DNA from 3 places in the Peribacillus sp. FSL K6-1552 genome. Region 3 is predicted to be linked to each of the others. Evidence: riboswitches for the same ligand, from Rfam matches in the RefSeq annotation. Region 3 holds a riboswitch; each other region holds the start of a gene.
What was found. Region 3 has a riboswitch for S-adenosylmethionine ahead of NST21_RS02520 (sugar ABC transporter substrate-binding protein). Riboswitches for the same ligand answer to the same signal wherever they lie in the genome.

Region 1 (2,271 bases), 3.0 Mb from region 3:
AGTTAGACCAATTGCTGGGGCACCGCGGACCTTTAATGTCAAAATGCTGTCAAATACATCCTCAACGGAATAAAGTTTAATGAATTCTGTAATTGTAGGTAAGGCCTGTTGATTTAATAAAGTTATATGAGTATCATCCCATTGAACGGAATAAGGTAAGGCTGTTGTCGTCGTCGTCATATGTAGTTCTCCTTTTAAAGGGTTGAATAAGTAGGCAGTGTATGTTGCTTCAATGCTTCAATCACAGCTGGAACATCTAATTCTTCCCTTTTTTTAATTAAAAAAGCACCAATTTTCAATGTAGCCGTTTTGGCAGCGATTCTTGTTTCTTTATCTTCAATAACATTTAAATCTGCAACATGAGATAAGCCTATTGTTCTCCGAATCAGCTCACAGCCAGCAAAACCATATGCATCTTTTCTGAATTTAGTGAGCACATATGATAGATAACCATTTACTTGACGAAACGGACTTTTGTTTTGGGTATTCCAAAGATTAGTATATGTCTCTTCAAAAGTATCCCAAAATTCTTGGAGGTGTGTGAAAATTTCCTCTTTTCCAGCGGGATTACGTGTAACTGCCTGGAATAGAAGGTTTGCTGTGTATTGGCCAAGATCAAACCCAACTGGTCCATAAAAAGCGAATTCAGGATCAATAATCTTCGTTTCGGTATCACTTGCAAATATACTTCCCGTATGTAAATCTCCATGAAGTAAGGCTTCCTGTTCGGTTTCAAAGCTTTGTTTCAGCTTAGAGACTTCAAGTATTACTTCTTGATCATTCCAAATGCTTTTGGCAGCATCCGTCAATTCTACTTCATACTCACCCGGTAGTTCTTCAAAAAAAGGATCTGTGAAAACAAAAACTTCAGTAATTTTGCAGAGTTCAGGATTCGTGAAGTTTCGGGCCACTTCTTTTTTCGCAGACGGTTCTAAATGCAAATCAGATGTGTAAAATGCCGTTTTCGCAACATACTCACCAATATGTTTCGATAGTAATGGAAATTGATCGCCATCGATTAAGCCTGTTCTCGCTATTTTTAAGTGTGAGAGGTCTTCCATGATTGTGATAGCAAGCTGTTCATCTGAATAATAGACTTGCGGTACAAATTCGGGACAATAGCTCTTAAAATGGATAAGTGCATTTGCTTCAATTGCAGCCCTTTTTAAGGTCAGCGGCCAACTTTCACCAAGTACCTTTGCATAAGGAACCGCTTGTTTGATTATAATTCCTTTTTTTGTGGCTGTGTCTGTAATATGAAAAACATAATTTAAGTTTCCATCGCCTATCTCTCTACATTTTAAAGTGGCATCTGTTTTGACCAACCCTAGTTTTTTTGCAAGGGTTATTGCAGTTTCATTTGACAGTAATTCAAAGTTCGAATGGTTTAAAGTCATTATTTTCCCCTCCAAATATATAAAAATAATAATGAAAAAGCCTCTTTCATATAGAAAGAGGCAGAAGTTTTAGCTTCGGACCTCTTATCTTCCAGAAATATTGCTTTCTGGTGGAATTAGCACCGTGCCCTGTGGATTTATAATCCGGCGGAAACTCCGCCCCATTTCACAATGGTATTACAGTCGGTTGCTGGGCTTCATAGGGCCTTTATCCCTCAGCCTGCTCTTGATAAGAGTAAATGTAAATGTAAATGTTTTCTGAAATTTTAATCTTCGGGAAAATAATATCAACTTTTTAAATAGTTTGTCAATGGGTAATTTAATAATAATCCGCACGAAGTTCTTCGAATTCAGTTTTGTTACATGCTTCCGTTACTTTTGAGAGGTCCAGGGTACCTGTTAGGAGTTCTTTCTTTTGCCGGCTTCACTTACGATATTCCCCCATGGATCTATAATCAGGGATTGTTCGGCAAATATTTTATTAAAATCGGACCCTGAACGATTTAATGCTAAAACGTAGGCTTGGTTCTCCATGGCACGGCTGACCCTATATCGGTCCCTAATGATCGAGCCTCGGTTTGGGCCACTCGGCGGATACGAATAGAACTTGCGCACCTTTTGAACGGTATGGACTCACTGCCATCCTTGTATACGTATGTTATAAAAAATGAATGTAATCGTTTTTTCTGCTTCTTCATCCGCAATCTCATTCAATCTAGTTAAGTCGTATCCAACTGTTCAAAGTTCAGGTAAAATAACTATATCTGGTTTAGATTAGCCGGCTTTTTCTATCCTTTTGTTCTGCGAAATGAAAATTAATATATGGTTATCCAAAGGCAATATCCATTTGGTGGAATGAGATTTTCCATTTCAT
Region 2 (2,271 bases), 4.8 Mb from region 3:
GTACCTTTGCCGGCCAATTGATTTTGGAGCGGACATTGTCATCCACTCTGCTACAAAATGGCTCTTGGGAAATGGAACCACCTTAGGAGGCATCATCGTGGATGGGGGCAAATTCGACTGGAACTCACCAAACTACCCTGGCTTTACGGAACCAGATCCAAGCTACGATGGGATTGTATACTCTGAAGCAGTCGGCCCTGCTGCCTTTATCACAAAAGCTCGTGTGCAATTACTTCGTGATTTAGGGCCGACGTTAAGTGCTCAAAGCGCGTTCCAGTTTACGCTGGGGCTAGAAACGTTGCATGTGAGAATGAAAGAGCATCTTTCGAACACTAAGTCTGTTATTCAATATTTGGAAAATCATCCTGCCGTGAACTGGGTTTCGCACCCTAGTAATGGAAGTCACCCTGATAAAGCGCTGGCGGACAAATATTTGCCTAAGGGAGCAGGATCTGTTGTGACTTTTGGAATTCAAGGTGGACGCGAAGCTGGAGCAAAACTTATCAATTCGGTAGAATTATGGTCGCATGTAGCCAACGTAGGGGATGCTAAAAGTTTAATTATCCACCCTGCTAGTACGACCCATCAACAATTAAATGATGTAGGTTTAGCAAAAGCAGGTGTAAGTGCTGATCAAGTGCGCATATCGATTGGTATAGAAAACGTAGAGGATTTAATAGAAGATTTAGAGCAGGCAATTGAAAAAGCGACGAATATTGTCTCCTTAACTTCTAAAACTGTTTAATAAAAAAGACCTGTTCATTCTTTCCTAGAAATATTATACATTGCGCTCCTTTTTTATCTATGATAAAATTTCTCCATACTAAAGAACTTAATGATGTACAAAATATTCTATATATTAGCTCTTATCAAGAGAGGTGGAGGGATGTGCCCGATGAAACCCGGCAACCGACAAGGAAATTTCCTTGGAAAGGTGCCAATTCACACAAAGTTTAATCGCTTTGGAAGATGAGAGAAAGGCCTGCTTTTTCACCTGCCTTTCTGCTCATGCAGAAAGGTTTTTTCTATTTAGTTTGGGAAAACCTTTACATGTATAGCAATATTGAAAAACGGTTTTAAAACATATTTACAGGCTGATAATGAAGATAAATCAACTAAGTTCATAGGTTTTATTGGATAAAAGAGGTGAGTATTAATGATTACATTGACAAAAGTTAGTAAGCTATTCCGAACAGGAAAAGGAAGCAGCGACACGATTAAGGCTGTAAATAATGTTAATGTTGAAATAAATAAAGGCGAGATTTTCGGTATTATTGGCTACAGCGGAGCAGGGAAAAGTACTTTGATCAGGATGCTTAATGGATTGGAAACACCAACAGAAGGATCCGTTGTGGTGGCTGATAAAGAAATTTCCAAAATCAAAGGTGCTAAGCTACGTAAAGCTCGACAAGAAATCAGCATGATCTTTCAACATTTTAATTTATTATGGTCTAGAACCGTTCAGGAGAATATATCGTTTCCTCTAGAAATTGCAGGGGTTTCGAAAAACGAGCGTATCAAGCGTGTGAATGAATTAATTAAGTTAGTTGGGCTTGAAGGAAGAGAAAAGGCATATCCTTCGCAATTAAGCGGAGGGCAAAAACAAAGGGTCGGGATTGCTAGGGCTCTTGCTAACAATCCTAAAGTGCTACTGTGCGATGAAGCGACGTCTGCTTTAGACCCGCAGACAACCGATTCAATACTTGAATTGCTTGTGGACATCAATAAGCGTCTTGGTCTAACGATTGTTTTGATTACACATGAAATGCACGTCATCCGTAAAATTTGTCACCGCGTGGCAGTAATGGAAAGTGGTCAAGTAGTTGAACAAGGACCTGTCCTGGAAGTCTTCAAGAATCCGAAAGAACAAATGACGAAGCGTTTCGTTCAACAGGTAACAGAGCCTGAAGAAACAAAAGAAACAATGGAACACTTGCTGGAACGCTATCCGGCAGGAAAAGTAATTCAATTGACGTTCGTAGGAGATCATGCAGAGAGTCCGTTAATTACTAAGCTGGTACGTAACTTTGAGTTGGATGTCAATATCGTTCAAGGAAAAATATCTCAAACTAGAAGTGGTTCATATGGAACGTTATTTATCCACCTTGATGGCAATGAGGATGAAATGCTCCGCGCAATCGAATTCATTAAAGCACAGCATGTAGGCGTGGAGGTGATTACTCATGCTTGAAGAATTATTACCGAATGTAGATTGGGAAGACATTATTGAAGCAACAAAAGAAACACTTTATATGACTAGTATCTCAGTAC
Region 3 (2,271 bases):
TAAACAGACACTCTCTTCACTAGAAAGAGAGTGTCTAATGACTCTGTTTTTTACTTTTTATAATGTTCTTTCAATACTTTCATCCATTCTTCTTCAAATTCCGTTGATACTCCCCATCCTTCGACAATACCGGACAAGTTGGCCATGTTGACCGCTTCTTTTGAAGCTTGAATCTGCTCTTGTGAAATAAGTGAAGCTTCTAAGTCATATGTTTGCGGTGTTTCTTCACCCGCTAATTTTTTTGCCAAAATCCTCATATTCACTGCACCAATCAATTTCGGATCGACAGCTGCCGTGTAAGACCAAGAGCTGCCTTTCGCTTGAATCTCCTGAAGATCAGCATTAGATACGTCTATTCCGTATATCTTCACTTCATCGCGGCCAGCTTCTTTAATCGCACGAGCCGCTCCAATTGCGAATGCATCCCATGTTGCGAAAATCGCATCTAGTTTGCCTTTGGGATATTTATTCAACATTGCGGCTACCGCATTTTGTGTCTGAACCGAAGTATCTGCAGATGCTACTCCGAATCTTTCGACTTCTTTAATCCCAGGATTTTCTTTTAATTTTTCCTGATACACCGCATTTCTTCTCACCATTGGCGGGAAACCATCTACCCAAAGGTATGCAATCGCCGCTTCACCTTTTTGTTCTTCTATCAATTTATCAAAAGCCAGAGTTGCCAATGCTTCATCATCCTGTGAAGTTAAGGTCACACCATCAATTTTAGATAAGTCGCTAATAGAGTCGAATGTAACAACGCTCTTTCCTGCATCAACCAACTTTTGAACGTCATTCACTGTTGCTGCATCATCACCATGGGAGATAATATAGCCGTCATAATCTTCTTGTAAAGCCTGGGCGATTGCATCATGGAATTTAGCCGTATCGCCATTTGCTGTATACGTATCCACTTGAAAACCTAATGCTTCTCCTTCTTCCTTCGCTCCAGCTAAATATTGAGCCGTATGATCATCTCCGCCAATTTTACGAATGACTTTGATTTTGGCACCTTCCCCTTTTGCAAATCGTTCTGGAACATTTTTAAAGGATACTTTTTCATCCTTCTTTGATTCTGTTGAACTTTGTCCTGAAGAGCAGCCCGTTAAAAGCAAAGCCGAAGCTATGACCGAAACGAAAACCCTTTTAAAAATTGACTTCCTCATTTTAGTTCCCCCTACTTTTCACTCATTAATCTTATCAATTAGGTTGGTGTAAATCCCAAAATAAAAACCTCTCTAGAATAGAGAGGTTTAATCAGCTGATTTGCAGACTTATCCCTCTCTTATCTGTCAAAACATTTCTGTTTTGCAGGATTTAGCACCAATTCCTAATGGAACGGTTGCTGGGCATCTTAGGGCCAGTCCCTCCGCCACTCTTGATAAGAGAATATAATGTGTTACGTTTTTCGTAATTACCACTTTATAGGGATATAGTCGTAAAGTCAATAGATTTTTGAATATTTAAAATGTTTCTTATTACACTTATTTTCTTTGTAGCTTAGCCAGACGCTTTTTCTCAATCTTTTCAAGTCTTTCTAACTGACGTAGTTTCACTTCAAACAGAGTAATCGGGTCACGGTATACTTCCGGATTTTCTCTCATATGCTCCAGTGCAACCTGATGATCTTTGATTTCAGTCTGTGTTTGTTCTATCGTTTTTTGAAGTAAGGCAAATGAACTGCGATAGAAAAGTGAGATATCTCTATCCAAAGATTTTTCAAACAATCCGAATTGTGTAAGGAAACGGTCACTGATCATCTCTGCAACATCCTGGTAGTCTTCACTTTCTAGGTACTTCTTATACCGGTTGTACATATTAGCTTTATTTTGCGGAATCGCTCCAAACAGCTTCCCTGCCCCTTTAAGCAGCAATTGCGATGGGGTCCGGCGTAGTAAAATATTAACATCTTCAATGCGGATACTGCTTGTCATCCGATCCGCATCACGGCGCCAGTCATCCAAAACTCTAAAGTCTCCGGCAAGTGTAATTCGCTCTTCTTTGTACAATTCATTGAACCCTGAGCTCATCTCATCCATAAACTGTTGAGTTTGTGTAAATTCCAACTGAGATGTAGCAATCCAGTCTTGAAGAGAACGGTAATATTGCGGCATAATCTTGTCTGAAATATATGCCTGAATCTGCTCATTCATTTCGTCGTTCAACTGTATATGAACTTGGCTGAAATCGCTACTTTCCGTTAATGATTTAGAACATTCTCTCAGTAATTCAGGGATTCTTGAAGAAAGCTGTTTTTTCACTTCTTCTTTA

Region 1: another riboswitch for S-adenosylmethionine. It lies ahead of mtnK (S-methyl-5-thioribose kinase); the one in region 3 lies ahead of NST21_RS02520 (sugar ABC transporter substrate-binding protein).
Region 2: another riboswitch for S-adenosylmethionine. It lies ahead of NST21_RS25835 (methionine ABC transporter ATP-binding protein); the one in region 3 lies ahead of NST21_RS02520 (sugar ABC transporter substrate-binding protein).

Annotation. Positions count from the first base shown of each region.
Region 1 covers NZ_JBBOST010000001.1:3,551,584-3,553,854, reverse strand. The annotation lists gene mtnA (S-methyl-5-thioribose-1-phosphate isomerase) at 1-180, opposite strand, end outside; gene mtnK (S-methyl-5-thioribose kinase) at 195-1,397, opposite strand; SAM riboswitch class I at 1,479-1,633, opposite strand; gene NST21_RS16980 (nitrilase-related carbon-nitrogen hydrolase) at 1,797-1,931, opposite strand.
Region 2 covers NZ_JBBOST010000001.1:5,363,612-5,365,882, reverse strand. The annotation lists gene NST21_RS25840 (O-acetylhomoserine aminocarboxypropyltransferase/cysteine synthase family protein) at 1-745, shown strand, start outside; SAM riboswitch class I at 864-976, shown strand; gene NST21_RS25835 (methionine ABC transporter ATP-binding protein) at 1,157-2,191, shown strand; gene NST21_RS25830 (methionine ABC transporter permease) at 2,184-2,271, shown strand, end outside.
Region 3 covers NZ_JBBOST010000001.1:531,860-534,130, reverse strand. The annotation lists gene NST21_RS02520 (sugar ABC transporter substrate-binding protein) at 51-1,166, opposite strand; SAM riboswitch class I at 1,283-1,388, opposite strand; gene NST21_RS02515 (GTPase domain-containing protein) at 1,485-2,271, opposite strand, start outside.